One region of the Cupriavidus sp. HY129 genome, then DNA from elsewhere that is predicted to be linked to it. Evidence: predicted binding sites of a transcription regulator. Region 1 holds the regulator's gene; each other region holds the start of a gene.

Region 1 (10,481 bases):
CACACGGCCTGGGTCGGCGTCTCTATCCACATCCACTGTTCATTGTTTTCATTGCGGCCAGCCTCTCGGGCGCGATGTCACGCCGCTCGTCGCTGATATCGACGGGCAGCGCCGCACGTTCTGCTGTGGCGGCTGCCAGGCGCTGGCACAGACACTCTATTCAGCAGGTTTCGGGCATCTATATAGCGATGTCACGCGATTCGCGCGGCCGATAGATGCCCAGGCGCGGCGCGAGGCGGAACCTGTGTGGGCCGCCTACGATACCCCTGAGCTGCGCAACCAGTTCGTTCGCGAACTGGGCGATGGCCGGGCGGAGATTACGCTAGCACCGGAAAACATCCGCTGCGCAGCCTGTGCCTGGCTGATCGAGCAGCACCTCGGACAACTGGATGGGGTCGAGTCGGCCGTGGCGAACGTGGCTACGCGCCGCGTGGTGGTGCGCTGGCAAGAGAACAAGCAGGGCGTGGCAGGGCTGCTGTCCACGCTGGCCGACATCGGCTACCAGGCATGGCCGTTCGAGGTGTCGCGTGGCGACCAGCACGATCGCCGTGAGCGGCGCGGCCTGCTGATGCGCATGGCGGTGGCGATGCTCGGCATGATGCAGGTGATGATGTATGCATGGCCGCTCTATACGCACGAAGCCACGATCGACCCCGGCCAGCTTCAGTTGATGCGCTGGGCGAGCTTTGCGCTGACGATCCCGGTGGTTCTTTACTCTGCCTCACCGATTTTCGCTGGCGCATGGCGTTCATTGCGGCAACGGCATATGGGCATGGACGTGCCTGTCGCGATCGGTGTGCTGGCTGGCTTCTTCGCGAGCGCTGTGGCAACCGTGCGGGGCGTGGGGGAGGTCTACTTCGATTCCGTGACGATGTTCGTCGCGTTCCTTCTGTTGGCCCGCTATCTGGAGTTGCGTGTCCGGCAGGCCTCGCGCAGTGGCGCCGAGATGCTGGCGCGCCAGCTGCCCGCGACCTGCGAGCGGCTGGTGGAGGCGAGCGGCGTCGGCGAGCGGATTCCGGTTGCGCGACTGAATGCCGGCGACCGGATTCGCGTGAAGGCGGGCGAGATCATGCCGGCCGACGGTGTCGTGGTGGCCGGTGTCAGCGAGATCGACGAGTCGATGCTGACAGGGGAGGCGCGGCCGGTGAAGCGCGCCATTGGTGACACGGTGCTGGCGGGTTGCTTCAATGCCGCCAGTCCGCTCGAGGTGAGCGTGCGCCGGATCGGCGCGCAGACCCGTCTCGCCGAGATCGTCGCCGTGCTGGATCGCGCGCTGGCGGACAAGCCCCGCCTGGCCCAGTTGGCGGATCGCGTGGCCGGCTGGTTTGTCGCCACCCTCTTGATTCTGGCCGCAATCACCGGGCTGGTCTGGGCGATCTGGATCGATCCATCACGCGCACTGCTGGTTACCGTCGCCGTGCTCGTAGTGAGCTGTCCTTGCGCGTTGTCGCTGGCTACTCCGGCGGCGCTGGCCGCTGCTGGCGCGGCGTTGTCGCGGCGCGGCGTGCTGGTGACCCGCGCGCATACGCTCGAAGCGCTTTCGGGGGTCACGGACGTCATGCTCGACAAGACGGGCACGTTGACCGAGGGGCGCTTTGCGCTCGTGTCGACGGAGATCGCGGGCAATCTGGATGCGTCAACTTGCCAGAGTCTTGCCGCCGCCATGGAGCGTGGTGGGGAGCATCCAATTGCCAGGGCCCTGGTTGACGCCGCGACGGACCATGCCGAACGGCTGGTGGCTGACCTGCACAACGTTCCCGGGCAAGGGTTGCAGGCAATTGTCGACGGCCGGTCGATGCGGCTGGGGCGTAGAGAGTTCGTCGCGGAACTGGCACCGGCAGCGGCCGATATCCGCCGCAGTGGCGACCGTTATCCTGGCGCCACCGAGGTCTGGCTTGGTGACACAAGCGGACCGCTGGCGTGTTTCCAGTTGGCCGATGTCGAACGGCCCCAGACTGCCGAGCTTCTGGCTTCGCTGACCCGACTCGGTGTGCGCTGTCATCTGGTTTCGGGCGATCAGCCGGCAGCGGTGCGCTGGTGGGCGGACCGCTTTGGCATCGAGACCGCCGTTGGCGCGGTCACGCCTGAAGGCAAACGCGACTATGTAGCCAACCTTCAACAGCAGGGCGCCGTCGTTCTGGCGGTGGGCGACGGCATCAACGATGCGCCGGTGCTGGCCCAGGCGCAGGTTTCGATAGCGATTGGCAGCGGCGCGCCATTGGCGCAGGCCGGTGCCGATGCCGTGCTGACACACGGCGGCGTGGGCGAGATCGCCAATGCCATCGCCGTGGCCCGCAAGACGCGCCGCGTGGTGCGCCAGAACCTGGGTTGGGCCTTTTTCTACAACGTCGTGGCGATCCCCCTGGCAGCTACCGGACTCGTTACGGCATGGATGGCAGGCATTGGAATGTCCGTGTCGTCGTTACTGGTTGTCGGCAATGCATGGCGCCTGTTGCGCGCCGCGGCGGCGCCGGCCAGGGAGTCCTGAATATGGAAACACTCTATCTATTGGTGCCGATGAGCCTGGTGCTGGTGGCTGTGATCGCCGGGGCGCTGTGGTGGGCATTGCACGCAGGGCAGTACGACGATCTCGATCGCCCGGCGGAAGCAATTCTGCTCGACAACGACAAGCCTTGAATGTCAAGGCATATAGGTGACCGTTGCGGCGAACGCGCATTGACCGGAATTAATGCAAGCAGTTCGCAAGGGATGCTGGTGGCTTGATGAAAGTCAACGCGACTTGTAAGCCGATTTTCTAAAGTCACACCGTCAGTAGGTTTATTTTTACTTTTTGCATTGGGGGTCTGAATGGCTGTCACCACCGCGTCCTCACGCGCCGACACCTTCAACTATGGAGTCGTGCGGCAGTTTGCCGTCATGACCGTGGTTTGGGGGATCGTTGGCATGGCCGTAGGCGTTCTGCTTGCGGCGCAATTGATCTGGCCGGATCTGAATTTCAATACACCGTGGTTATCGTTCGGTCGCTTGCGACCGCTTCACACCAATGCGGTGATCTTTGCATTTGGCGGTAGCGCGCTGTTCGCCACGTCGTACTACGTCGTGCAACGCACCTGCCAGGCCCGGCTGTTCTGCGGCCCGCTGGCGTCGTTCACGTTCTGGGGCTGGCAAGCCATCATCATCGCGGCGGTGATCACGCTGCCGATGGGCATTACTTCTTCCAAGGAGTATGCCGAGCTCGAATGGCCGATCGATATCCTGATCACGCTGGTCTGGGTTGCCTACGCGGTGGTGTTCTTCGGCACGATCATCAAGCGCAAGACCCGTCACATCTACGTGGCGAACTGGTTCTTCGGCGCTTACATTCTGACGATCGCCATCCTCCATATCGTCAACAACATTGAAATGCCGGTGTCGATGTGGAAGTCGTACTCCGCCTATGCAGGCGTGCAGGACGCGATGATCCAGTGGTGGTACGGCCACAACGCGGTGGGCTTCTTCCTGACCACCAGCTTCCTGGGGATGATGTACTACTTCATCCCGAAGCAGGCGGAGCGTCCGATCTACTCGTATCGCCTGTCGATCGTCCACTTCTGGGCGCTCAACTTCACGTATATGTGGGCGGGTCCGCACCACCTGCAATACACCTCGCTGCCTGACTGGGCGCAGTCGCTGGGCATGGTGTTCTCGCTGATCCTGCTGGCTCCGTCGTGGGGCGGCATGATCAACGGGATCATGACGCTGTCCGGTGCCTGGCACAAGCTGCGTACCGATCCGATTCTCAAGTTCCTGGTGGTGGCGCTGTCGTTCTACGGCATGGCCACGTTCGAGGGCTCGATGATGTCGATCAAGACCGTGAACGCGCTGTCGCACTACACGGACTGGACGATCGGCCACGTGCACTCGGGTGCCCTGGGCTGGGTCGCGATGATCTCGATCGGCTCGCTTTACTACCTGATTCCGCGCCTGTTCGGAGAGAAGGAGATGTACAGCACGCGCCTGATCGAGTGGCACTTCTGGATTGCGACGATCGGCGTCGTGCTCTATATCGCCTCGATGTGGATCGCCGGTGTGATGGAAGGCCTGATGTGGCGCGCCACGCAGCCTGATGGCACGCTGACCTATGCGTTCGTCGAAGCGGTCAAGGCAAAGTATCCGTTCTATCTGATCCGTCTGCTGGGTGGCCTGTGCTTCCTGAGCGGCATGATCCTCATGGCTTACAACGTGGCACGTACCATCATTGGCAAGCCTGCGGTTGACGCTCCGATTCCGGCCAACCTGCCGGCTTCCGCCCACTGATCGCCGAGGACCGAACGATGTCTCAAAAACAAGGATTCTTTTCCCACGAAACGCTGGAGAAGAACGTCGGCTGGCTGATCATTGCAACCATCATCGTGGTCAGCATCGCTGGCCTGGTGCAGATCGTGCCGCTGTTCTTCCAGCACTCGACGACCGAGCCCGATCCGGGCATCACACCGTACTCGCCGCTGCGCCTGATGGGGCGCGACATCTACATCCGCGAGGGTTGCGTTGGTTGCCACTCGCAGCAGGTGCGTACCCTGCAGGCGGAGACTGAGCGTTATGGCCATTTCTCCACGGCGGGCGAGTCGGTGTATGACCACCCGTTCCTGTGGGGCTCGAAGCGTACCGGTCCAGATCTCGCGCGTGTTGGCGGCCGTTACTCGGACGACTGGCAGCGGATCCACCTGCGCAATCCGCGTGATGTGGTTCCCGAGTCGGTGATGCCTTCGTACCCGTGGCTGGAGAAGACGCAGTTGCCCACCAACGACATCCAGGCACGCATGCACGCGCTGAAGCGTCTGGGTGTGCCGTACAAGGACGAAGAGATTGCTCGTGCGCCTGAAGAGCTGGCAGGCAAGACGGAAGAAGATGCGCTGGTGGCGTATCTGCAGGGGCTGGGCCTGAATCGCCGCAACGTGCGCGTTGACTCGGCGGCGGCTCCGGCGCCGGCGAAGGAGTGATGCCATGGCGATCGTGACCGCAATTGCAACCGTCGTGTCGATGCTGACGTTCATTGGCATCTGCTGGTGGGCATGGTCGGGCGGCCGCCAGGCCGCCAATCAGGAATCGGCGATGTTGCCGTTTGCCCTGCCTGACGAAACCACAACTACAAGCCGGAACCCACAGCCATGAGCGATTTCATTTCCGATTTCTGGAGTTATTACATCGCGGCCATCGCGCTCATCGGGATCGTCTGGTGTGTCTGGCTGCTGTTTTCCCAACGCAAGATGCCGAAAGGTGTCAGCACCACTGATGACACCGGTCATGTCTGGGATGGTGACCTGCGCGAACTGAACAACCCGCTGCCACGTTGGTGGATGTGGATGTTCCTGCTGGCCTGCATCTTCGGTCTTGGTTACCTGGCGCTGTATCCGGGCCTGGGATCGTACGCCGGTATGCTCAAGTTCTCGACGCAGGGCGAGCTTGCCGCTCACCGCGAGGCCGCCGAGAAAACGCAGCACCAGATCTACGCCAAGTATCTGAGCATGGATATCAAGCAGGTGGCGGCGGATCCTGACGCACGCGAGATCGGCCAGCGGTTGTTCCTGAACTACTGCGCGCAGTGCCACGGTTCGGATGCGCGTGGCAGCCGAGGCTTCCCCAACCTGACCGACAACGATTGGCTCTACGGTGGCGAGCCGGAGACGATCCAGCAGACGATCACCAAGGGCCGCAATGGCGTGATGCCATCGTTTGCCAGCACGATCGATGCGAAGCAGGCCGGCGATACTGCCCAGTACGTGCGTTCGCTGTCTGGTCTGTCGTCGGATCCGATTCGCGCATCGCGTGGCGAAAGCACGTTCAAGTCGACCTGCGCGGCCTGCCATGGCGCCAACGGCAAGGGCAACCAGGCACTCGGCGCGCCGAACCTGACCGACAACACGTGGTTGTACGGCAGCTCGGAAGCGACGATCGTCGACGCGATCCTGAAGGGACATAACGGTCATATGCCGGCGCACGAGGAGATTCTGACGCCTGAGCGCATCCGCATGCTGACCGCATATGTGTGGGGTCTCTCAAATACGGGAGGCGCTGCAAAATGACTAACTGCCCCGGGGCCGGGCGGCGTGCCGCCCACCGGGGCGTGAGGGCAACACGATGAGCGCGCCCCTTAACGCCCCCGATCACTCGGACGATCACGCCTCGAACGATCCGTCTGCAAGCCAGTCGGCGAGCGATCGTAACGGCAACACTTGGCGTCCCGCGCCGCCCCCCAAGGGGGCCGAGACCACCGAGGAAGCGCTGTACGAGGTCCGCCGCAAGATCTATCCGCGCTCGACTTCTGGCGCGTTTTCGAGCTGGCGCGTGTGGCTGGTCATCCTGACGCAGTTGATTTACTACGGAACGCCCTGGCTGCAGTGGAATGATCGCCAGGCCGTGCTGTTCGATCTCGGCGCGCGCAAGTTCTACATCTTCGGTCTCGTGCTGTGGCCGCAGGATGTGATCTATCTCGCTGTGCTGCTGGTCATTTCTGCGCTATCGCTATTTCTGTTCACCGCCATCGCGGGACGCCTGTTCTGCGGCTATGCCTGTCCTCAGACGGTCTACACAGAGATATTCATGTGGATCGAGCGACATGTCGAAGGGGATCGCATCGCGCGGATCCGACTCGACGGCGATCCCTGGAGCCTGCGCAAGCTGCGAATCAAGGCGACCAAGCATGTGCTCTGGGTGCTGATCGCACTGTGGACGGGCTTCACGTTTATCGGGTATTTCGCACCGATTCGGGAACTTGGTAGCGAGGTCCTGCATTTCACGCTAGGACCCTGGCAGAGCTTCTGGATGCTGTTCTACGCATTTGCGACCTGGGGCAACGCCGGATTCATGCGCGAGCAGGTGTGCAAGTACATGTGCCCCTATGCGCGTTTCCAGAGCGTGATGGTCGACCGCGATACCTATGTCGTGACCTATGACGTGGGTCGTGGGGAGCCGCGTGGTAGCCGTTCCCGCAAGACCGATCGCCATGCGGCTGGTATTGGCGATTGCGTGAATTGCAGTATCTGCGTGCAGGTGTGTCCGACCGGTATCGATATTCGTGATGGCCTCCAGTACGAGTGCATCGGTTGTGGCGCCTGTATCGACGCGTGCAATCTCGTCATGGACAAGATGGAGTACCCGCGCGGCCTGATCCGATACACGTCGGAAAACGCCATGCGCAAGTCCCTGACGACATCCGACGCGCGCAAACGGCTGCTGCGACCACGCACGATCATCTATACGCTGATCTGGCTGGTTCTGGCGGCGGGCTTCGTCGCATCGCTGGCAATGCGGTCGCCGATCAAGGTCGACATCATTCGGGATCGCGGCGCGCTGGGCCGGGAAGTGGAGGGCCGCTGGATCGAGAACGTCTATCGGCTCCAGGTGATCAACACCACGGAAGCGCCGATGCGGATTCGCGTGCAGGCTGAGGGCGACGATCTGACTGGACTGACGGTCGAGTATGACAAGTCCGCCGAGGCCATGCAGCCAACGTCCAACCGGTTGTTGCCGATTCGCATTCGCGTGCCGATCGACGATGCCAAGGAGGGCACGCACAAGATCAACGTAACCGTGACGGCGGAGGGCGAGGACGGCCGAGACGCGCATATCAGGCAATCCACGAGTTTCATTGTTCCCCGCAATCTGTGATGCTGAGGGTGAAATGGCAGCAAACAAGGAGAGCGCAATGACATCCCAACAGTCCAAGCCCTGGTACAGGGAACCGTGGCCGTGGCTTTTGATGAGCGGTCCGTTGCTTGCAATTATTGGCTGCGGCGTGACCATCTGGCTTGCCAACACGCATCCGGATTTGCCGATTTCCGGCGTGGAGCGTCATGGCCTGGTCGTGGAGAAAACGGGGGCGGAGCATGTAGCGTCGCCGGCTGCGAGGCGCCCATGAGACTCCGCTGGCTGATGTGGGTACTTTGGCCGGCGTTTCTGATGGGCGGAGCGGCCACCGCCACCGTGTTTTCGGTCGTTGATCCGGGCGATCTCACGTTCTTCGGGCACCAGGTGGAAGCGTCTCGTGAGGCGGTCTACACGATTGGCTTCCTGGTGGCGTGGTTGTTTTGCGCATTGTCCAGTGGGCTGACGCTCTACACCATGCCAACCAAGCTCGAGGAGACCGACGAACTCGAGTAATGGCTCGAGTGCTGGCAGAAAGCAAAACGGCCGCACCGGGAGATCTGCTCCCGATACGGCCGTTTTCCTGGCCACGATGCCCGTTAGCAGTTTCGGCTATAGACCTGCCTGATGCCTTCCATGTCCACGAGTTTCACGTGTCGTTGGCGAATCTGAATCAGGCCGGCTTCGGCGAATCGAGAAAAGAGCCGACTCACGGTTTCGAGCTTGAGGCCAAGATAGCTGCCGATTTCTTCGCGGCTCATCCGCAGCACGAACTCGCTCGACGAGTAACCGCGCATCGACAGGCGCTCGGACATGTTGACGAGAAATGCTGCCAGGCGCTCTTCGGCACGCATCGAGCCAAGAGTGATCAGCATGATCTGGTCCTGCGAGATTTCCTTGCTCATCAGCCTCAGGAACTGCTGCTGGAGAGAAGGCAACGTGCCGGACAGCGATTGCAGGTCATCGAATCGCACGACGCAGACCTCTGTGTCCTCGAGCGCGGTGGCGTCGGACGCATGCTGCATCTCGCTGAGGCCGTCGAGCCCGACGACCTCACCGGGCAAATGGAAGCCGGTGATTTGCGTGCGTCCGTCCTCCATGGTCACGTGGGTCTTCAATGTGCCAAAGCGGATCGCATAGACTGCGGTAAGTGGTTCGCCCATGCGATAGAGCGTTTCGCCCTTGTGAACACGAACGCGTTCCTGTACGAGCGTGTCCATCTTTGCGAGGTCCTGTTGCGACATGCCCACGGGAAGGCAAAGCTGGCCCATGGCGCAAGTGGAGCAACGCGGAGACATCTCGGTGACGGGAATGGAGGTAAGCAATTGATGGTGCTCGCATGAATGCGCTTGCGATGGAGGCGCGATGCAGGCATTTTACAGCGTGATGTGACGCAGAAGCGAGGAACAGTTGCCATTTGGTGTGCTTTTCAGTGTCTTTACACTTGCGTTGCTTGGTGGCGTGCATTGCGCCGCCATGTGCGGAGGAATTGCCATTGCCGTCGAGCAACGGCAATCCGGGGGGGCTGTTGCGGTCGTTAGCCTCGTGCATCGCTCGCGATTTCACTGGTGGCTGGAACTGCTGGTCATGCACGCCGGGCGTCTCACGACCTATGTGCTGCTTGGGGCGCTGATGGGAGCGGTGGGTGCGACAGTCTGGAAGCAGGACTACCTTCCAGTGCAGCGCTGGCTCTATGGCGCGGGCAGCCTGTTACTGGTTCTGACCGGGGTGTGGTTGTTGCGGGGCCGCGTCATGCGTGCAGCATGGCTCGAACGGCTGGCGGCGCGGGCTGCCTCGTATGTCGTCCGGGGCGTCGCGTCGCTGGGCATGCAGATGCCGCTTCGCTTGCGTCGGCACGCGCCCATCATGCGGCGCTATGGGATGGGGTTGGCCTGGGGGCTGGTGCCCTGTGGTATGGTGTATGGCGCACTTGCGCTGGCCTTGTTGGCTGGAAATGCGCCATCTGGAGCACTTGTCATGGCGGCCTTTGGCATTGGGACGCTGCCCAACCTGCTGGTGATCTCGGGTTTGTCGGGCTACCTGCGGCAACTGTCGCGCCGCCCCGGCGTTCGAGTGGGCGCCGCGCTTGTTGTGATCGGTTTTGGGGCGCTGGGTGTCGCACGCGCCGTCTGGCTGCCCGATACGCTGGCCAATCACGGCTTCTGCGTCGTGTTCTAGACTTTTTTGCTGGTTGCAGGGCGGGGCTGGAATGCCATACAATCGCGAAAACCACGGTATCGCGCTCCGATGCGCTCGTGGCGTCGCCGGGGCTGCATTCCCGATCTGGGATGTGTGCCCAGGGGGTCTGGGCAGGTCTGGCTTGCCGGGATCGTCCCCACAGTTCATCCGGTTCACAAGATCTGGTTCCAAAGTCCGATGGGGCTGTGTGGAGAGGTGGCGCTGGTGCCAGGCGAAGTTGCCTGGGCCGATATCGATTGTTTCTTGCCGCCTTGGCGATCTGATTGTCCAGGTGAATGTCCACCCCAAAAGGGAGAGGGTGCGACGCAAGAGGTCCGTTGACTGGCGTAGTCTGTCAGCCCCGGACGATCTCCTGCCGGAACGACCCGGCAATTCGATGCAAAGAAAATGAGGTGCACGGCTCCGCTGCGAAAAGCTGCGAGTTGGCTGCGCGATGAGATGGCGGTGGCTCAGGCCTCGCTGTATCTGCAATCTCCAGTGCTTCAGGATTCGTCCAGAAGCAGGTGCAAAGACAGGCTGCACACAATCACATGAATACCCAAGAGGCGAAGATCGTCCTCGAGACCGCGCTGATCTGTGCGCAGGAGCCATTGCGCGTTGGTGATCTGCGACGGTTGTTCGCCGACGACGTCGGTGCCGACACCATCCGGGTTCTGCTCGAAGAGCTGCGCAACGACTGGCAGCAGCGCGGGGTGGAG
Region 2 (10,481 bases), on a different replicon from region 1:
TGACGGGCACCGACGACAATGGCGACCGGCGAATCGCCGAAAACGAAGCCCGGCTGGCGGGAATCATCCGCTCGTCGATGGAAGCCATCATCTCGGTGGACGAAGAACAGCGCGTGGTGCTGTTCAACCCGATGGCGGAAACGCTGTTCGGCTTGCCGGCGGAACAGGCCATGGGCCGCCCCCTTGGCGATTTCATCCCTGCCCGTTTCCGCACTGCCCATGCCGCGCACGTCACGCGTTTTGGCGTGACCGGTGTTTCCGACCGGCAGATGGGGCGCCAGCTCACGCTATACGCCCTGCGTCAGGACGGAACCGAATTCCCGATCGAAGCGTCGATCTCGCAGACCTCCGATGGTGCCGGACACAAGCTTTTCACGGTCATGCTGCGCGACGTCACCGCTCGCGTGCGTGCCGAGGCAGCGCTGCAGCGGTCCCGCGAGGAACTCCAGGCGCTGTCGGACAGCATCCTGGCTGCGCGCGAGGACGAAAGCCGGCGCGTCGCGCGCGAGCTTCACGACGATCTGGGCCAGCGTCTGAGCGCGCTGAAAATGGATCTGGTGATGCTGGAGACCGACTTGCGTGCGGACTGCGGCGCCGTGCGCGCGCTCGAACAGGTCAGCGCCATGCACACCGTCATCGACGAAACCATCGCCGCCGTGCGCAGGATTTCGTCCGATCTGCGCCCGGCGTTGCTCGATGAACTGGGCCTCGCCGCCGCGCTGGACTGGCTAGCCAAGGATTTCAGCCGGCGCTACGCGATCTCGGTGAGCACGCGGACGCCGGAGGAAATCGACGTCACCGAGCAAGCCGCCACCGCTGTATTCCGGATCGTCCAGGAGGCGCTCAACAACGTCGTGCATCATGCGGACGCCAGCGAGGCCTGGGTGACGCTGACCCACCAGAACCAGGACGAGGATCACGATCACGGCCAGTTCGTGCTGCGCGTGCACGACGACGGGCGCGGCTGGAACGGCCAGCCGAAGGATGGCGCGCGCCGCTCGTTCGGCCTGCTTGGCATCCGGGAACGGGCACGCCTGCTGGGTGGCACGGTGTCCATCGAACATTCGCCCGGCGACGGCTTCGAACTCGTCGTCACTTTTCCGGGTCATCCGGATTGCAAGGAGACCCAGGCATGATTCGCGTGATCATTGCAGACGATCACACTGTGGTGCGCAACGGATTGCGCCATATCCTCGAACGCACCAGCGACTTCGAGGTGGTTGGCGAAGCAGCCCGCGGTACCGAGGTGCCACAGCTCGTGCGCGAGCTGTCCCCGCATGTCATCCTGCTGGACCTGTCGATGCCCGGCCGGAACGGGCTGGAACTGATCCGGCAACTGCGGGCCGATCATCCGGCACTACGGATCCTCGTACTGACGATGCACGCCGAGGAACAGTATGTGGTCCGCGCCTTCCGTGCGGGCGCGGCCGGCTACCTGACCAAGGAAAGCGCGGCGACGGAACTGGTCGAGGCGCTCAGGAAGGTGGCCGCGGGCGGCACCTACGTCAGCCCCGCCATGGCCGAAAAGCTGGCGCTGGGCCTGCAGGAAAAGCCCGATGCGCCGCACGAAGGCCTGTCGGATCGTGAACTCGAGGTATTCCGGCGCATCGTCGATGGCGAGTCGCTGACGCAGATCGCCGCCGCGCTGTGCGTCAGCGCCAAGACGGTCAGCACCTACAAGATGCGCCTGATGGAAAAGCTCCAGCTTCGCAGCGACGCCGCACTGGTCCGCTATGCGATCGAGGCGAGGCTGTTCGGCGACGAAGACAAGCTATAACGTCGTGGCCCCCGGCCACAGCCCCGTCGTTCAGGCCGACTCGCCGCGAATCAGCAGCACCGGCTTGCTGGTCTTGGCCACCACACCTTCAGAGACGCTACCCATGATCATGCGGCGCACACCGCGTCGGCCGCGTGTACCCATCACGATCACATCGGCTGGCCAGCGGTCGGCATAGCCGACGATCGCGCCAGCGATGTCACCCGGCACCGCTGACTTCTCTGCCAGTTCGGTCTGAAACCGCACGCCAGCGTCCTGGAGACGGTGAGCGGCGGCTGCAAGGGCCTTCCTGCCAAAGTCCGTCAGTCCATTCAGGATGTCCTGCGGATTGACGAAACCTGCCTCAAGGAACACTTCGCCCTCGTCCACCACGAACAGGACCTTCACCTCCGCGCCCAGGCCCTTGGCCAGCCCGGCTGCCTGCGCAATGGCCAGGTCGGAAGACGGGCTGCCATCCACGGCAACCAGGATGCGTTCATACATATCGGTCTCCTCAGTCCGGGCCACGTGCCCTCACTGACCCAGCATAGGACGTGCCAAGGCTCCATGGTTGATGTATCGCAAGATGACCCGAGTCCACCGAATCAGGCGCTCTTGATCTGTCGCAACCATACGCGGCACATCACGCATACATTTGAGACCCAAATGGCGCCGAAGCGCCTTGCTTTTTCAGGAGACCATATGGACATCTCGGCGATCATGGTCCACGTCGATGCCTCGCAATCAGTGGAGGCCCGGCTCTGTCATGCCGTGGCGCTGGCCGGATCGTTCAACGCCACGCTGATCGGCCTGCTTTCGCTGAGCGCGGACGAGCCAGCGTGGGTCTATCGCACCGCGGACGGCCGCCGCGAGCGCCAGGCATACGCGCCGGATCTTGGCGCCGCATGTGAAGCCGCCCGGGAAGCCTTCGACATCGCCACCGAAGCCGCGACGTTTGCCGTCGACTGGCGCGTCGGCGAGGGCGCGCCCACCGACGCCATCCAGTGCGAAGGCCGGCTGGCCGACCTGCTGATCGTCGGCCAGCCCGACCGACTGAACGCCGACAGCGACGTAGCCCGGCACTTCGTCGAGACGGCCATTCTTTCGAGTGGCCGCCCGGTGCTGGTCATTCCTCAAGGGCCGCTGCCGGACGCTTCCACCTTCCCCTATGGCTCGATCGTGGTGGCCTGGAACGGCACCCGCGAATCCGCGCGCGCGCTGCATGACGCGCTGCCGTTGCTCAAGCGCGCCACCCAGGTCGACGTGGTGTCCTGCATTCCTCCGTACGCGCGCCGCAAGGCCGAACTCTCCCCGCCCGCCTACGCGGCAAACTGGCTGGCTCGGCATGGCGTGCACGCGAGCATGGTCGAGATGGTGCTGGAACGATCGGCCGATATCGGCGAGTCACTGCTTGCCATCGCCGGCCAGCGCCGCGCCGACCTGCTGGTTTGTGGCGCGTATGGCCGGGGGCTGCTGCGCGAGGAATTGCTGGGTGGCGTGACGGACACCGTGCTTCGTCACGCCACGATTCCCACCCTCTTTTCCTACTAGCCGCGCCGGCACGCCTTGCTCGGTCGCCCGGTCGAACGCTTAGTCGAACGCTTAGTCGAGCGTATAGATACCCCGGTACTCGGGCATCGTGACATCCCAATGCAGCGAATGCTCGATGCGCTGGCGCAGCGCATCGGCGGCACTGGGCTCGCCGTGCACGATGAACGTCTGCCGTGGCGGCGTCCCGATGGCACTCATCCAGTCCATCAGCCCATCCGCATCGGCATGTGCCGAGAAATGGCGAATCTGTTCGACTGAAGCACGCAGTTCGACTTCGCGCCCGTGCATCCGCAACGTGCGCTGGCCGGACGCCAGCGTCGCACCCCGCGTTCCGGCCGCCTGGAACCCCACCAGCAGGAAAGTGCTGCGTGGGTCCTGCCCGAACGATTCGAGGTGATGCACCACGCGCCCGCCCGTCAGCATTCCGCTACCAGCCAGGATGATCTTCGGCTGATCCACCCGGTTGATGCGGATCGACTCCTCCATGCTTCGGGTTGGAATCGCCACCGAACAGGCAGCCGCGCACGTTTCGGGGTCGATGCGCAGTTCGTCCGAGTGCTCGGAGAGAATCCGCGTGGCTTCGATGGCCATCGGGCTGTTCAGGTAGATGGGCACATCGGGAAAGCGCCGTCGCTGGCGCAGCCGGTAGAGGCAATACAGCAGCAACTGGGCACGCCCAACCGCAAAGACGGGAATGATCACGCTGCCGCCCCGGGCAACGGTCTTGCGAATGATATCGGCCAGCAGCTCGATGGGATCGCCTTCCGGATGCAGGCGGTCACCGTAAGTCGATTCCACTATAAGGTAATCCGCCGCGGTGGGTGGCTCCGGCGGCCGCATCAGCATGTCATCTTGCGGGCCGAGGTCGCCGGAGAACAGGATGCGCCGGCCCTTGGCATGGATCGTCACGCTGGACGAGCCAAGAATATGGCCCGCGCGATGAAACTCCGCTTCCACACCGCGTGCGATTGTCACCCGCTTGCTATAAGGCGCGGGCTTCAGATGCTCCAGCGCATGCATGGCATCCGCCACGGTATAGAGCGGCAGCGCCGGTTGATGACGCGAATACCCCTTGCGATTGGCATAGTTGGCGTCTTCTTCCGCCAGATGGGCGCTGTCCGGCAGCAGCAGGCCGCAAAGCTCCGCGGTTCCCGTCGTGCAGTGCACGCGCCCCTTGTAACCGCGCTTCACCAACAAGGGCAGATAGCCGCTGTGGTCGATATGCGCGTGTGTCAGCACCACGGCATCGAGACTGCCCGGGCTGATCGGAAAGCGATCCCAGTTACGCAGCCGCAGGGCCTTGTAGCCCTGAAACAGTCCGCAGTCGATCAGAACCCGCGCTTCTCCGGTGTCTAGCAGAAAGCGCGAACCGGTCACGGTGTCCGTAGCCCCAAGGAACTGGATGTGCATGGTCTGTGATGTTGGTGTTGGCGTCGTCAGTAGCGGTGTTGTCAATATCGCCAGATCCTGTCACTGGCTTTGGAGCGATGGCAGAACAGTACGTGTCACGCGCTTCAATGCGACATCAGCAGTGGCACCGGTGCGTTGCGCAGCAGCGTGCGCGTGGTTCCGCCCATGACGAGTTCGCCGAGCCGTGAGTGGCCGTAGCCGCCGCTCACCAGCAGATCGGCTGCCTCGTTGCGCGTCACGCGCATCAGGCTGTCGGCTGGCGATGCGCCCTCGTCGATACGCAGCGAAGCGCTGACGCCGTGATCGGCCAGCCAGCGCACGGCCTCGGCCGCGCCATGCTCGTTCGGCCCCGCGCCGCTGAGCACCACCTGCAGGATCACACGCGATGCCAAAGCCAGTAGCGGCAACGCATCCCTCATGGCGCGCGCAGCTTCGCGCCGGCCGTCCCAGGCCACCACGACGGTGCCGCCCGGCACCAGGCTGACGTCGGGGGGTATTACCAGAATCGGGCGGCCAGAGTTCAACAGCACATACTCGGCGGAAGTGGCCATCAGCGCCGGCGTATCGTGCGCCAGCGACGGTGGCGCCGGCAAAATCAGATCGCTGCTGACACCGCGCGAGGTCAACGCCCAGCCCGCCTCCTGCTCGACCACCACGTGTGAAATCTCGATGCCCCGCCCACGTCGCGCCACTGCCGCATCGAGCGCGGCGGCATCGGCCTGTTTCAGGTTGCGCAGCATGTCGGCGCGCATCTGCTGATAACGCGCGGTCTCCTCACCGGCGCTCCGGAATGGATCCAGCAAGGTGCCAGTAGCGGTCAGTCCGATGACGCGGGCGGTGAATAGCGACGCCAACGTCAGCGCGGCATCCAGACGCGCATCGCGCGCCGGATCAGCGGCAAGATCGACGAGAATGGTCTTGAAATCCATGGGGGCTCCAGGCAAGGGGGCGATCGGGCGGCAAGAATGGATACCGTCTTGTGCACTTTAATCGTCAAAGATGCTCCGCGCTTGCCTCAAGTCAAATACATGACAGCCGGGAAACCAAACATTGTCGGTAGAAGCCGCGGCAATCAACCTCCTGAAGGAGGACTCAGTCGAAGGCGATCTACCTTGCCTCGACTATCGGGAGCACCTGTGCCGCACGTAGGTAATGTCTGGCCTGTCAGGTTAACCTGACAAGTGCACTCCAGACCCTGACACAGGTATCAGCCGACGCTGATTTCAGCCTTTCCGATCACAAGGCATACTTCCGCGCAGATGGGGAGTTATTCAGATCAAAGAACCTTGATTTGGCGGTGAACGCCTGACGACCCCAGGGGAGAGCATCATGTATGAAGTGGTAGAGGGGTCGAGCGTCGAAGCAGGAATGGATGGGGAATGCACCGGACATGCGCACGCGCCGGGCACGGCGCGGCATTTCCAGGCGCGCTGCATGGATTGCGGCCTGCGCCGCCTCTGCATCGCATCGTCTCTCGAACCGGAGGAGCTTCCGCAACTGGAAGCCGTGGTCAGCCACTGGCGCATGGTGCATCGTGGCGAATACCTGTACCGCTCCGGCGACAAGTTCCAGAACCTCTACACCGTCCGCTCGGGATCGCTGAAGACCGTGGCCTCCCACGCCGGCGGCCATGAGCACGTGACCGGTTTCTTCCTGCCGGGAGAAACGGTCGGCCTTGGCGCGATTGGCGAAGGCGAGTATGACTGCGACGCGATCGCGCTCGAAGACAGTGCAGTCTGCGTGCTGCCGTTCTCACCGCTCGAAGGACTCTGCCGCGACGTCAAGAGCGTGCAACAGCATTTCCATCGGATGCTGAGCCGCGAGATCCTGCGCGAGTCCAAGCAGATGATCCTGCTGTCGGGCATGACTTCGGAACAGCGTGTAGCAGCATTCCTGATCAACGTGTCGTGCCGCCTGCAGGAACGCGGCTATGCTTCGCGCGACTTCACGCTGCGCATGACCCGCGAGGAAATCGGCAGCTACCTCGGCATCAAGCTCGAAACGGTCAGCCGCACGTTCTCCCGGTTCCAGCGCGAAGGGCTGATCCGCGTGGATGGCAAGCGCATCGAACTGTTCGATATCGAGGCGCTCGCGGCCATCTGAGCCGCTGACACCGGCGCCCGCTACTCACGGGCCTCCCGCCGCACCGCCTGCGGCGGCACGCCGAACCCCCGCAGGAATGCCTCGCGCATATGGCGCCGGTCTCGAAAGCCGGCTTCCCGCGCCACGACTTCCAGCGGGTGGCGACTCTGTTCGATCATGAGTCGCGCCGCTTCCAATCTCAGATTCTCGATCGCCTTGGCCGGCGACTGCCCGGTCTCCGCGGTGAATACGCGGCTGAACTGGCGTGGGCTCAGATGCACCGTCTCCGCCAGTTCCTCCACCGTCAGTGCCTGGCTCAGATTCTTGCGCGCGTAATCCAGCGCATTCTGGATACGGTCGGATTTCGGCGCCATATCCAGTAGCTCCGAGTGCTGCGACTGTCCGCCCGAGCGCCGCTGGTGCATCACCAGCTTGTGGGCGACCGATCGCGCGATATCCGCGCCCAGATCCTTTTCGACCATCGCAAGCGCCAGATCCAGGCCGGCCGTCATGCCCGCCGACGTCCAGATCGCGCCATCGACGATGTAGATGCGATCGTCCTCCACCTTGATGTCCGGATGGAGCCGTTGCATGTCGCGCGCGAAGGCCCAGTGCGTGGTCGCGCGTCGGCCATCGAGCAGACCGGCTTCCGCCAGGATGAACGCCCCCGTGCAGATCGACGCCGTCCGGCGCGCACGCGGCACCGCCTTGCTCACGAACGCCAGTACCGGTGCGGGTGTTGGCTGCGCGACTGGGTCGCCAACGCCGGCCAGCACCCAGGTATCCACCGCCACGCGCGTGCTTGCCGCGTGCGTCTCTACCGTCATCCCCAGCGAAGAGACTACCGGCCCACCGTCGATCGAGAAATTCCTGATGCGGTAAAAGGGCTCGCCGGCCACAAGATTCGCGTACTCGAAGACGCTCTGCGTCGCCAGCGCCATCACCTGAAAACCGTCCGTCAGCAGGAAGCCGATGTTGTGCATGATTGGCCTCGTTGGGCTTATGTCCTAAAACATGACCATAATCGTCATTTCTGCCATCGTCAAGCCGCCTTACGATGCAACGCATGGATTCGACGCATCCCGATTTTCGGATCCCCATCGCAACGACATCGCAAGGAGAACACCATGACGCAAATCCATCTCGGCACGGCCCTGATTACCGGCGCATCCTCGGGCATCGGCGCCATCTACGCGGACCGCCTGGCACGGCGCGGCTATGACCTGATCCTCGTCGCCCGCAATCGCGACAAGCTCGATGCCCTGGCGCGGCGCATCACTGACGAGACGCAGCGCGTGGTCGAAGTCTTCCCGGCCGATCTCAACGACCGCCAATCGCTCGCGCGGGTGGAGGAAAAGCTGCGGCAGGACGCCAGCATCACGCTGCTGGTCAACAACGCAGGCGTCGGCACGCACACGCCGCTGCTCGACAGCAACGTCGATGCCATGAGCCGGATGATCGACCTCAACGTCACCGCGCTGACGCGCCTGACCTATGCCGCCGTGCCGGGCTTCGTTGCGCGCGGCCGTGGCGCGATCATCAACATTTCGTCGATCGTCGGCATCGCGCCCGAAATCCTGAACGGGGTGTACGGCGGCAGCAAGGCGTTCGTACTGGCATTCAGCCAGTCGCTGCACCACGAACTCGCGGCCAAGGGGCTGCGCGTGCAGGCAGTACTGCCGGGGGCGACCGCCACGGACTTCTGGGAAACCGGTGGCCTGCCGATCGAACATCTCGACAAGGCGATCGTCATGCCGGCCGAAGCGATGGTCGATGCGGCACTGGTAGGCTTCGACCGCGGCGAGCTGGTGACGATTCCACCGCTGCACGCGATCGAGCAATGGAATGCATATGAAGGCGCGCGCCAGGCGATGGCGGGCCAGCTATCGACCAACACTCCGGCGCCCCGGTACGCGACGGGACGCTGAGAGGCGGAAGGTAAAGGGTGGGAGGCCCGGGAATTACTGGGTCTCGCCCCGCTCCTTGGCATCTGCGCGGGCCAGCATCGCTTCGCCGAGCATCGTGCTGCCCTGCTCGGCCAGCGCCGTGCCGGCGCCACGGATGTCGCGCACTTCCTTGTTCTGGCTCAGCTTCAACTTGCCTTCCAGGCGCGTGATCTCAATTTCGATGCCGACAATCGCCTTGAGCATCGTGTCGACAAAATCCGACGGGGCGTCGGACATCTTCCACGGCCTGGGTTGCGTGGCTTCGTGCGTGCGAGTCAGATGGGCTACCACACCGCGCACGAAGCGCTCATCGTCGCGAATCGTGATGCGACCGTGCGCGTGCACGACCATGTAGTTCCACGTGGGCACCTGCTTATGGGCCTCGTGCTTGCTCGGATACCAGTTCGGCGAGATATACGCATCAGCGGCACGGAAAATCACCAGTACCTCATCACCGTTCGCCACGTCCTGCCAGACCGGGTTGGCGCGGGCAACGTGAGCCTTCAGCATCCCATTCGGCCCTTGCGAGGGCTCGAGATGGAAGGGAATGTGGTTCGCATCCAGACCGTTCCTGCCATGCGTGACCAGCGTGCCAAACGGATACGCGGTCATCAACGCATGGAGAGCCTCGGGGCGCGATTCTTCGAAATGGGCAGGGACGTACATGAGCGTGCGGGGCGTGGGTGTGTTGGGTTCGGAATGCAAGCATTGTCATCGGAAACTGGAGCCGAGTGTAGCCGCAGTTTGCGGTTATCGCCCACACGCTGATGGAGAACTGTAGGCTCAGCGGCATCGAACCCACCGAACCAGAGGGTGATCAAGCGGTTGCTTGATTTTCGGCTGGGGTCCCCGCCAGTTGTGCTACGCGGTCATAAGGGCCAACTGAGAGTGCTTGGACTGCACATCCAGCCCGAAGCTGCGTCCTATGCCTTGCCGCGCCGCGGCGACGCATCGGCTGGATATCCCAGCAGCCGGCGCAGTTGCAGCGCCGTATCCTCGGCTGCCGATATCGGGAGCAGCGGCACGCCAATGCCGTTGTGCCACTCGACCAGCGACGCATTGTGATCGTCCGCGAAGCGGTGAATCGCGCTCCGGAGCGTCTCCCGGCCAAAGCCGAGTTCCACCTGCAGTTCACCGTCGCTGACCACGAGGTGACCGGAATCGGGCAGGTTCAGCAGGAACGGGTCATAGACCAGCACCGACAGCATGTCGTTGCGACGGCGCAGTTCGAGCATCAGGTCGCGGGTCTGCGCATCGTTGCCGCTGAAGTCGCTGATGACGATGACCAGATAGTCGCGACGGGCCAGTTGCAGCGCGTGCTGCAGCGCCGCGTTCAACTGGCTGGCGCCCTGGCTGGCCGGGGCGTCCGCGCGCAGCGCCTGATTGTGGCGCGCCAGTTCGCCAAGCAGGTGGAGCACGCCGTGCTGGCTGCGCTGCGGCGCCAGCGCGGTCACCTCCTTGTCGCCAAAGACGACGCCGCCCACGCGGTCCCCCTCCACCACCATTCGCCACGTGGCCAGCGCCGCCACCTCCGCCGCCGCCACCGATTTCATCGCGCGGCGGCTGCCGAAGAACATGTTGATGCGCTGATCCACCACCACCAGCGCCGGGCGCTCCTTTTCCTCGGCATAGACCCGCACGTGCGGCTTGCCGGTTCGCGCCGTCACGCGCCAGTCCATCGTCCGAACGTCGTCCCCGGGCAGGTAGGGGCGCAATTCCTCGAAGGCCAGCCCACG
Region 3 (10,481 bases), 1.4 Mb from region 1:
CGCCCGTTGCGGGCGGCCCTCGCCAACCTGTCAGTGGCCGTCATCGCGCCCGGTAACAGGCCCTTGATGAGCGGCCCTGGGACAACCCTTAGTGACCCTTGGTCGTGACGTTACCGATCACGCCACCCACGGCGGCGCCGCCGAGCGTGCCCAGCGGGCTGCCTTCGGTCAGTACGGCGCCACCCACGGCACCGACGCCCGCGCCGATCGCCGTGTTGCGCTGCTTCGGCGTCATGTCGGCGCAGCCGCCAAAGGCAGCAAGCGTGACACCAATCAGTGTGAGCTTCGAAATCGTGCGGAACGTAGTCATATGGCCTCCAGTGCTTTGTTGTCGACATGCGGTACTGCCACGCGCGCCAGCCATACCGGCACGCTGTGAAAAGTGAGAGGCCGATGCCGTGCCCGGGTGCCCGCGGCTTACGATTGTTACGGGCTCGAAACGCTTGCCGTAGGACGGTCTCCGACACACGTGCAGGGTGCGACCAGACACGAGGCGCGTGACACGAGGCACGTGTTAACATCGCCAGCTTTGGCGCACCGGCTCCGGTGTGCTTCATCCGCGCCTTTTCGGCCGATCCTGGCCAATCCTCATCAAAGATCACATGTCCCACGGGCTCAATTCCGCGCAATCCGAAGCCGTTCGCTATCTCGACGGGCCATGCCTCGTCCTGGCGGGTGCCGGATCGGGCAAGACGCGCGTGATCACGCAGAAGATCGCGCACCTGATCGAGGACAAGGGGTTCGAGCCGCGCCACATCGCCGCCGTCACGTTCACCAACAAGGCGGCCAAGGAGATGCAGGAGCGCATCGGCAAGCTGATGGAGGGCAAGACCACGCGCGAGGGCAAGCGGATTCCGCTCAAGCAACTCACGGTCTGCACGTTCCATTCGCTCGGCGTGCAGATCCTGCGCATGGAAGCCGAGCACCTTGGCCTGAAGCCGCAGTTCTCGATCATGGATTCCGATGACTGCTTCGGTCTGGTGCAGGAGCAGCTTGGCACCACGGACAAGAAGCTGATCCGCAGCGTGCAGAGCACGATCTCGCTGTGGAAAAACGGCATGATCGACCCGGAGACGGCGCTCGCGCAGGCGAGCGATGCCGACGAGCACCAGGCCGCGATGGTGTATCGCAATTACGTGGCCACGCTGCACGCTTACCAGGCGGTGGACTTCGACGACCTGATCCGCCTGCCCGCCGAACTGTTCGCGCGCGACGAAGCCGTGCAACTGAAGTGGCAGAACCGCCTGCGTTACTTCCTCGTCGACGAGTACCAGGACACCAACGCGTGCCAGTACCAGTTGCTCAAGCTGCTGGCCGGTGGGTCGCATCTGCGCGCGCCGGCATTCACCGCAGTGGGTGATGACGATCAGGCGATCTATGGCTGGCGTGGCGCCACGCTCGACAACCTGCGCCTGCTGCAGTCCGATTTCCCGAGTCTGAAGGTGGTCAAGCTCGAACAGAACTACCGTTCGACCGTGCGGATTCTGGAAGCAGCCAACGCGGTGATCGCCAACAACCCGAAGCTGTTCGACAAGAAGCTGTGGTCGGAACATGGCATGGGCGATCCGATCGCGATCCACCCGATGAACGACGAGGAGCACGAGGCAGAGTCGGTGGTGTTCCGGCTGTCCGCGCACAAGTTCGAGCGGCGCGCGCAGTTCCGTGACTACGCAATCCTTTATCGCGGCAATCACCAGGCCCGGCTGTTCGAACAGATCCTGCGCCGCGAGCGCATTCCGTATGTGCTCTCCGGCGGCCAGAGCTTCTTCGACAAGGCCGAGATCAAGGACATCTGCGCGTACCTGCGCCTGATCGCCAACCCCGACGACGATCCCGCATTCATCCGCGCGATCACCACGCCGCGTCGTGGCGTAGGCAACACCACGCTCGAAGTGCTCGGCACGTTCGCAGGCCAGGCCAAGGTATCGCTGTTCGAGGCGGCCATGATGGGTGGCATCGAGGCGAAGCTGCAGCCGCGCCAGCTTGAGCCGCTGCGCACGTTCAGCGAGTCGATGGTGCGGCTGGCCGATCGTGCGAAGACGGACCCGGCCACGGTGGTGCTCGACGATCTCATGGAAGGTATCCACTACGAGGCCTACCTCTACGACACCTTCGATGAACGGCAGGCGCAATCACGCTGGACCAACACGCTCGAATTCCTCGACTGGCTCAAACGCAAGGGCACGCGTCCCGAGCCGGAAGGCGAGGGCGCGGCCACCGGATTCGACACCGCCGATGGTTTCGGCGACGAAGGCAAGAACCTGCTCGAACTTACGCAGACCGTGGCGCTGATGAGCATGCTGGAAGGCCGCGAGGAAGATCCCGATGCGGTGCGACTGTCGACGCTGCACGCGTCGAAGGGGCTCGAGTACCCGCACGTGTTCCTGGTCGGCGTGGAAGAGGGCATCCTGCCTCACTCGCGCGAGGACGAGGAAATGGGCGACGAGAAGATCGAGGAGGAGCGCCGCCTGATGTATGTGGGCATCACGCGCGCGCAGCGCAGTCTGCAGATCAGCTGGTGCAAGAAGCGCAAGCGCGCCCGCGATACGTATGCGTGCGAGCCGTCGCGTTTCATCGCCGAGATGAAGCTGGAGGACGACCCCGCCCCGAAGGACGAGACCCCGGCCATGAGCCCGAAGGATCGTCTGGCCGGGCTCAAGGCGCTGCTCGGCAAGCCTGCGGCGGGGTGATTGATACAAGCCGGACAAGCTTCGGGATGACCGTCTCTCTACGATTGGCGTGCGCGCTTTCGTCTCGGCGTCTGTCGCGACACATCGCGCCTACCCTTCGGTTTGCGGTGTGTGCTGGGCGCATGCGAGCCCGGCTTCTTCCCTGTTGAGCGCTCCCGGATGCGGCAGCACCGGGGGCGTTTTTTTCCGCCTCTCGCAGCTTGTGGCGTTCTGAGCACGTATCAAGTTTGATACAAAACCGGCATCGCTTGTAATGGGCAAGCTGGTACATTGGGTGCTCCATCCGGCCGCGGTTCCGCGGCCGTTCCCATCTGCAAGCTCGCCCATGGACCTGTCCCCCGCCCTGCCAATCCGCCTGCTGATCGTCGACGACGACCCACAAATCCGGGCCATGCTGGCCGAATACCTCGCCACATTCGGCATGGAGGCCGATGGTGCCGAAGGCGGCACTGCCATGCGTGCGGCGATGTCGAAGCAGGAATACGACCTCGTCATCCTGGACCTCTCGCTGCCCGGCGAGAACGGCCTGACGTTGTGCCGCGAAATCCGGGAGTCCAGCAACCTGCCTGTGATCATGCTGACCGCGCGGGCGGAACTGGCCGATCGCGTGGTGGGACTCGAGGTGGGCGCGGACGACTACGTGACTAAGCCGTTCGAGATGCGCGAGCTGGTGGCGCGCATCCATACCGTGCTGCGTCGCAGCCGTGCCGACGTGCGACGTCCGGCACCGGCCGCGCCCGGGCATGAAGTCCGGTTCGCGGCATGGCGACTGAACACCACGCTGCGCCAGCTGGTGGATGCCGAGGACACGGTGGTGCCGCTTTCCAACGCGGAATTCCGGCTGCTGCTGACATTCATCGAGCATCCCAATCGCGTGCTCGATCGCGAGATGCTGATCAACACCGCGCGTGGGCGCGATCTGGACGTGTTCGATCGCAGCATCGACCTGTTGGTGTCCCGTCTGCGCCAGAAGCTGCGTGACGATCCGCGCGACTCGGCACTGATCCGCACCGTGCGCGGCGAAGGGTACGTCTTCACGGGCACCGTGGAGCACTGACGGCATGGCAGCGCAGATGCCGCCATCGGCGGACGATCCACCAATGGTGCGGCCAGAATTGCGTTCCAGCACATTGGAGACGCCCCGAAGGCGCTTCGATTCGATGTTCGTGCGGCTGTTCTTCGTGATGGCCGCGATCATGCTTGCCGTTCACGTGCTGGGCGTGACCGTGATCGAGGGGTTCTTCCCGCGCCCGGGTTCGGAGCGCTACATGGAACGGATGCGCCGCGCCGCGTCGGAAGCCGAGGCGGCCGGCCACCCGTTGCCTGCGCCACTGCCGGGCGCGCTGGCGTCGCTCAGCCATCCGCACGGACCGCCACCGCCGCCCAACGCCAATGACGACGATGACGACGGCGACAACGACGGGCCCCCGCTGCATCCCGACGCATTCCGCATGCAGAAAGGTGGCGTGCTCATGCCACCCGGACCCCCTGGGCCGCCTGGGCCACCGTCCGGTTTCCATATCCGAGGTATCTGGCCGCCGCACCTGGGCATGTTGTTCCAGCTCGTGGCCATCCTGATTGCATCGTGGGTTGGCGCGCGTCTGCTGGCGCGGCCCGTGCAGCAACTGGCCAGTGGTGCGAACCGGCTGGCGCAGGACGTCCACGCGCCACCGCTGGAGGAGGAGACGGGCCCAGCCGAAGCGCGTGACGCTACCCGGGCACTGAACCTGATGCAGCAGCGCATCCGCACCCAGCTGGCGCAGCAATCGCGCTTCCTGGCGGCGGTGTCGCACGACCTGCGCACGCCGCTGACGCGCATGAGCCTGCGCATCGAGCGCATCGAGGACAACAACGTGCGTTACCGTCTGCGCCAGGATCTGGCCGAGATGAACGGACTGATTGACGCCACGCTGTACTACCTGCGCGAGCGAGACGATGCCGCCGGCCCGCGCCAGCGCGTGGACGTGCTGGCACTGCTGCAGGCCATCGTCGACGATGCACAGGAAATGGGTCAGGACGTGCGGCTTTCCGGCACCGCCGTGCCGCTGCTGGCGTACCCGGCCGAACTGCGCCGCGCGGTGGTCAATCTGGTGGAGAACGCGCACCGGTACGGCGGCGCCGCCCATATCGTGCTGACCGACAGCGCCGAGCGCGTGATCATCGACGTGTCCGATAACGGCCCGGGTATTCCGCCCGCGGAACTCCAGCGCGTGCTGGAGCCGTTCTATCGCGTGGAGTCGTCGCGCAGCCGTGCTACAGGTGGCGTGGGAATGGGATTGGCGATCGCCGCCGACATCGTGGCGCGGCACGGCGGGGAACTGACGCTGACCAACCGCACCGAGGGCGGCCTGCGCGTGCGCATCGTGCTGCCGCGCGCCTGACGGGGCGTCGGCGCGTCGATCGCTCAGGCGCGTTGGGGCACACCGCTCTTGTTGATCGGTGCCAGTTGCACGTACTGCGAACCGCGTAGTCCGCGCGTGAAGTCGAGCGTGAAATCGCCAACGTCGACGCGCGTCTGTAGCGCGCGACGCAGCTCTACCGGTCCGGACGCCTTGATGCCGCTGGCCGCGCGCACCAGCCACGCGGCGCCAATGTAGCCAGCCAGCGTGGCGGGCGAGGGCGGCTCGTCGAGGTACTGCTTCATGCGCGCGACATGCTCTTTCACCACACGCAGCGTCGATTCCTGCGGCCCCGGCGCGATCTGCGTCACCACCATCCCGCCCGCATAGCCTGTACCGAGGATTTCACGCGCCGACACCGGGCTGACGGCCGACAACCCCACCAGGAATCCGTACCAGTTCTGCGCAGCCAGCGCGCGACCCAGGCTGCCGTAGGCCAGCGTGTCGCCGCCGACGATCACCGCGCCCGGACGGCCCGCCGCAATGCGGCGCGCGCTCTCGTCGAAGTTGCCCGTGAGCGGCACCGTCTGTACCGACATGGCTTTCTCCAGCCGCGACAGCCAGGGCGTGCCTGCAGCGAGCGTGCCCGCCGCGAAATCGGGAGAGACCGCCAGCGTTACCGCGGTCAGTCCGAAGCCGCGTAGCTGACGTACCGCTGCGTCCAGTTCGGATTGATAGTCGGCGCGGGTGAACCAGACGTTCTCGGCATTCAGTGAGAGACCCGACAGCGGTGCCACGATCTGCACGCCACGGCGCGACAGCTCGGTGGACGCTGCGAGCGCGGGCAGCAATGCATCGCCGGGCCCGAACAGCACCTCGGCATGTTCGCTGTCGGCGAGTGCCACTGCCTGGGCCGTGGCGCCACGCGGATTCGTATCGGCATCGCGCGCGACGTGGACGATATGCAGGCTGCCGTTGGACGCGTTGTACGCATCGAACAGCACCTTCGCGCCGGCCAGGTAGTCGCGCGAAAGATCGGCCTGCGGGCCGGTGCGATCGACCAGTTGGCCGACGACAAGCTGGCGGCGCGCGCCCGATGGCGCGGGCTGCGCGAACGCGGTGAGCGGTGCGATCCCGGCCAGTGATGACAACGCGCCGAGCGAACCCAGTGCGCCGAGCGTGCCGAGCGTGCCGAGCGTGCGCCGACGCCCTGCGGACGCGGGCGCGCATGACGATATCGACTGCGGTGGGGCTTGGCGCATGGCAGTGGTTCGGAAGCGGTGTGAGGGGAAAGGATGTCTCGCAGCGCAGGGCAGCGAGACCGGGCCGAGACTATCGGCGGTTCATGACGTTCCCGTGACTTGCACGCGACTTGGCTCCCCACCTCGGCGGGGCTGGCGGGCGCACGCATGACGTGGCCTTGATGCTTATCAAGATGGCAGTCCCGGGCGAGGCATAGGATCGGACGTACTTCCGCCTAGAAAGCACCACAATCATGTCCGCCCCCACGTCCAACACCCCCGATACCGCTATCCCTTCCGGCCTCGCATCCCCGTCGACCGCCTTCGACCGCACCGCACTCGCCGACTTCCGCGAACTTGCCGGCCGCATCGATGGCAACGGCCCGCGCTACACGTCGTATCCCACCGCCGACCGCTTTCACGGTGAAGTCGGCGACGCCGCCTACCGGCGCGCCCTGGATGCCTGCCGCGCGAACGCACCGGCTCCACTGTCGCTGTACGTCCACATCCCGTTCTGCGAGAACATCTGCTACTACTGCGGCTGCAACAAGATCATCACCAAGGATCACACCCGCAGCGCGCGTTACGTCGACTATCTGGCACGCGAAATGGCCATGGCCGCCGAGCAGCTTGGCGAGCGCCGCGCGGTTATGCAGTCGCATTGGGGCGGCGGTACGCCGACGTTCCTCGATCCCGTTGAAATGCGCCACGTGATGTCGGCGTTGCACAAGCATTTCGAACTGCTGCCTGAGGGAGAGCACGCGATCGAGATCGACCCGCGCCGTGTGGGCGACGATCGCATGGACCTGCTCGGCGAACTTGGCTTCAACCGGATCAGCCTCGGCGTGCAGGACTTCGACCCCGAAGTGCAGCAGGCCATCCACCGGGTGCAGTCGTACGAGGAAACCAACGGCGTGGTGCGGGCCGCGCGACGCCTTGGGTTCCGTTCGATCAGCATGGACCTGATCTACGGACTGCCGCACCAGACCACGCAACGCTTCTCGGCAACCATCGACCGCGTGCTGGAAATGCGCCCGGACCGCCTGTCGGTCTACAGCTACGCGCACCTCCCGCATGTGTTCAAACCGCAACGCCGCATCGATCCCGCCGCATTGCCACCTGCCGCGGAAAAGCTCGACATCCTCGTATCGACGATCGAGCGCCTGACCGCCGCTGGCTATGTCTATATCGGCATGGACCATTTTGCGTTGCCGGATGACGATCTGGCCATTGCCCAGCGTGAAGGCCGGCTGCAACGCAATTTCCAGGGCTATGCCACCCACGCAGGCTACGACCAGCTTGGCTTCGGGGTCTCGGCGATCGGCGCCGTGGCGGGTCACTACGCGCAGAACGCGCGCACCACGGACGAGTACTACGCCGCGCTCGACAAAGGCCAACTGCCGATCGTGCGCGGGTTCGAGACCTCGGAAGACGACCGTCTGCGCAAGTTCATCATCGGCGAGCTGATGTGCAACGGCACGCTCGATATTCCTGCCGTGGAAGCCGCGCACAGCATCGATTTCGCGCAGAAATTCGCCGCTGAACTGGCCGACCTGGACAAGCTGGCTGTGGACCATCTGCTTCGGCGCACACGGGACCGGATCGAGATCACGCCGCTGGGCCGACTGCTGGTGCGTCGCATCGCGATGGTGTTCGACCACTATCTGCGTGAAGACGCGTTGCGTCCCAAGCCCGCAACTCCGGCGGCCAACGACGCGAAGGTCATCCCGCTGGTGCGCTACTCACGCGTCGTTTAAAGAAATTTTGATGCTCGGCAAATGAGCCAATAAAAAAAGCCCGCGAGATATTCGCGGGCTTTTTTGTGGAGCCGGGGTGACTTCCGGGGTTGCCCCCGGCGTCACTGTCATTCGCTCTTACTTGCCGGCCTCTGCCATGTAGTTCGAAGCGGCGATCACGTCGGCATCCGGACCGGCATAGCCACCCTTCGGCGGCATCACGCCCTTGCCCTTCAGCGCGTAGTTGTGGACTGCGTCCATGCCTTCCTTCAGGCGCGGCGCCCAGGCGGCCTTGTCGCCGAACTTCGGCGCGCCGGCCACACCAGAGGCGTGGCAAGCCGCGCAGACTTGTTCATAGACCTTCTTGCCCGTTTCAGCCGAAGCGGCGGCCGGTGCGGCAGCAGCAACAGCAACAGCAACAGCAGCAGGGGCCGGAGCCGCGGCGGCGGCAGGCGCTGCAGCAGCAGGGGCAGCGGCGGGTGCGTCGGCTGCCGGAGCGGCGGCCTGGGCCGGTGCGCCAGCGGCTGGGGCTGCCGGCTCAGGGAACTTGGCGCCACCGGCGTCGGCCATGTACACCACGGCGCGGGCCAGTTCGTAGTCGCTCAGGTCATCCGGGGTGGTGCCGGCACGGGCAGGCATCGCGTTCTTGCCGTTGAGCACCGACTTCATCAGGCCGTCGAAGCCCTGGCCGATGCGGGCCGCCCAGTCACCCGCCACGCCGTACTTCGGCGCGCCAGCGGCACCGCTGGCATGGCAGGCTGCGCAGACGGCCTTGTAGACCTCTTCGCCGGTCTTCAGGACGCGCGGTGCGTTAGGGTCCTTGATTTCGAGCGAGGCTACGGGCTTGATCCGGTCGTTGATTGCCTCGGCAGACTGTGTTGAGCCGGCGCCTTCGCGGGTGCCGTGTCCGACAAAGTTGACCAGCAGGATGATGACGAGGATCGGGATCAGGAACGCTGCGATCACGACAACGATCAGCTGCTTGGGGGTCTTGATTGGCGACTCGTGGTGGTCGTTTTCTTGGTGGACGTCACTCATACAGAACTCTCGATTTTGCGGGAAACCTATTGCACAGCACGTTGGGGGCGGCTTGCTTTGTCTGGCCCTCGGAGACGCTATCCGGACGACTCTGGCGTCGCAGCGCGGCTTCAACTGCCCACGTCCACGCGCCTGGCCGTTTCGGCCTGGCCTCGTCTGGATAGCGTCCCTGTTTTCGGGGATGAATCTGTCGTTTTTGCGTCCGGGTTGTCTCAGGTCCCGGGTACGTCTCTCTGGCGACGCAAATAGGAGCCGATTATAGACGCAAGACATGGCCTCCGGGGGCCAAAAGCGGCGGCTGGGAGACCCGTGGAGACCCGTAATCGCACTAACCGGCGCAACCCGCATGGACGGGCCGGGTCAAACGGAGTATCCTATGCGACTTTCCGACGGCGGCACTCGCCCGTTGTCAGCAAAGCCCACATCGCGCCCGTAGCTCAATGGATAGAGTACTGCCCTCCGAAGGCAGGGGTTGCTGGTTCGATCCCAGCCGGGCGCGCCAATCCCAGCAAGACTTTTCCGAAGTGATTTCAACTCAGGCTGCGCACCGGCCATAGCTGGATTTCCGTCGCCCGATGCCAGAAGTCAAAGGCGCGGACCCGATACGCACGGGCCAATGCCGTGCGTACCCGAATCCGCGCCGATCGCCGCAAGGGCGATTTACAGGGACAAGGGGAGATCAGTACCAGCTCTGCTGCTTGTTGCCCTTGATGTTGCCCGCCACGCCGCCTGCGACGGCGCCGATGGCGGCGCCGGTCCAGCCGCTGCCGCCGGCAATCGCCGCGATACCCGCGCCGGCCGCGGCGCCAATTGCCGCGCCGGATACCGTGCCTTGCTGCTGCGGCGTCATGTTCGTACACCCAGCGGCGCCGACGATGGCCAGCACCACACCAAGCTGTTGAAGTCGTTTCATGGCATCACCTCACTTTTGGGGTTGCAGGCCGGGAATGACCATGTCGAACCAGATCGTCTCGATCACCGGCCGCGAAAGCTGGTCGGGGTGCGCCGCATACCAGTTATCCACACGTTGACGCACGGTATCGAGCGTATGGCCCCTGAGCCCCTTCGACAGACGGGGCATGATGCTCTGAGTGTCGCCGGGCGGCTTGTCGGCGTAGTAAGCCGATTCCACCTGGGCCAGATTGGCGATGCCCACCAGATAGGCCTTCTTCATCTGTTCGGTCGATTGTGTCCATTGCTTGCCGGTGACCAGTGGAATCTCCTGGGCCAGGGCGCTTTGGCCCATCGTCATCACGACACATGCCGTTGCCGTTGCTGCGAGCCAGCTCAGTCTTCTTGCCATTGCAATTTCCCTCCGCTGTTGTAGATACCGCACGGGGCTGGTGCGTAACACCATATTAGTCGCTGTTCCGGTGTCTGCCAGGTCACTGCGGGCGAATGAAAGTGCGCAAAAAGACGCGCACGGTGGCCAACCAG

The links. The regulator FNR, encoded in region 1, switches genes on or off when oxygen is low (the NO sensors DNR and NnrR bind a similar motif). The targets are predictions, from matches to a motif close to TTGATNNNNATCAA.
Region 2: K6G35_RS26380 (universal stress protein) is a predicted target of FNR. The motif match lies at 2,328-2,341, and genes of this name have one in related genera.
Region 3: hemN (oxygen-independent coproporphyrinogen III oxidase) is a predicted target of FNR. The motif match lies at 6,450-6,463, and genes of this name have one in related genera.

What each region holds. Positions count from the first base shown of each region.
Region 1 covers NZ_CP083254.1:2,050,962-2,061,442, reverse strand. The annotation lists gene K6G35_RS09325 (heavy metal translocating P-type ATPase) at 1-2,488, shown strand, start outside; gene ccoS (cbb3-type cytochrome oxidase assembly protein CcoS) at 2,491-2,637, shown strand; gene ccoN (cytochrome-c oxidase, cbb3-type subunit I) at 2,809-4,257, shown strand; gene ccoO (cytochrome-c oxidase, cbb3-type subunit II) at 4,275-4,940, shown strand; gene K6G35_RS09305 (cbb3-type cytochrome oxidase subunit 3) at 4,945-5,112, shown strand; gene ccoP (cytochrome-c oxidase, cbb3-type subunit III) at 5,109-6,023, shown strand; gene ccoG (cytochrome c oxidase accessory protein CcoG) at 6,079-7,608, shown strand; gene K6G35_RS09290 (hypothetical protein) at 7,622-7,858, shown strand; gene K6G35_RS09285 (hypothetical protein) at 7,855-8,100, shown strand; gene fnr (fumarate/nitrate reduction transcriptional regulator Fnr) at 8,184-8,909, opposite strand; gene K6G35_RS09275 (sulfite exporter TauE/SafE family protein) at 8,995-9,762, shown strand; gene scpB (SMC-Scp complex subunit ScpB) at 10,314-10,481, shown strand, end outside.
Region 2 covers NZ_CP083255.1:2,246,995-2,257,475, forward strand. The annotation lists gene K6G35_RS26370 (sensor histidine kinase) at 1-1,136, shown strand, start outside; gene K6G35_RS26375 (response regulator) at 1,133-1,777, shown strand; gene K6G35_RS26380 (universal stress protein) at 1,808-2,260, opposite strand; gene K6G35_RS26385 (universal stress protein) at 2,459-3,307, shown strand; gene K6G35_RS26390 (MBL fold metallo-hydrolase RNA specificity domain-containing protein) at 3,359-4,717, opposite strand; gene K6G35_RS26395 (universal stress protein) at 4,822-5,646, opposite strand; gene K6G35_RS26400 (helix-turn-helix domain-containing protein) at 6,047-6,820, shown strand; gene K6G35_RS26405 (GlxA family transcriptional regulator) at 6,841-7,782, opposite strand; gene K6G35_RS26410 (SDR family NAD(P)-dependent oxidoreductase) at 7,927-8,727, shown strand; gene K6G35_RS26415 (FMN-binding negative transcriptional regulator) at 8,761-9,411, opposite strand; gene K6G35_RS26420 (DUF58 domain-containing protein) at 9,669-10,481, opposite strand, start outside.
Region 3 covers NZ_CP083254.1:3,412,283-3,422,763, reverse strand. The annotation lists gene K6G35_RS15785 (YMGG-like glycine zipper-containing protein) at 89-310, opposite strand; gene K6G35_RS15780 (UvrD-helicase domain-containing protein) at 603-2,690, shown strand; gene K6G35_RS15775 (response regulator) at 3,016-3,747, shown strand; gene K6G35_RS15770 (ATP-binding protein) at 3,752-5,071, shown strand; gene K6G35_RS15765 (ABC transporter substrate-binding protein) at 5,095-6,291, opposite strand; gene hemN (oxygen-independent coproporphyrinogen III oxidase) at 6,525-8,027, shown strand; gene K6G35_RS15755 (c-type cytochrome) at 8,145-9,044, opposite strand; tRNA gene K6G35_RS15750 (tRNA-Arg) at 9,471-9,546, shown strand; gene K6G35_RS15745 (YMGG-like glycine zipper-containing protein) at 9,724-9,957, opposite strand; gene K6G35_RS15740 (hypothetical protein) at 9,967-10,347, opposite strand.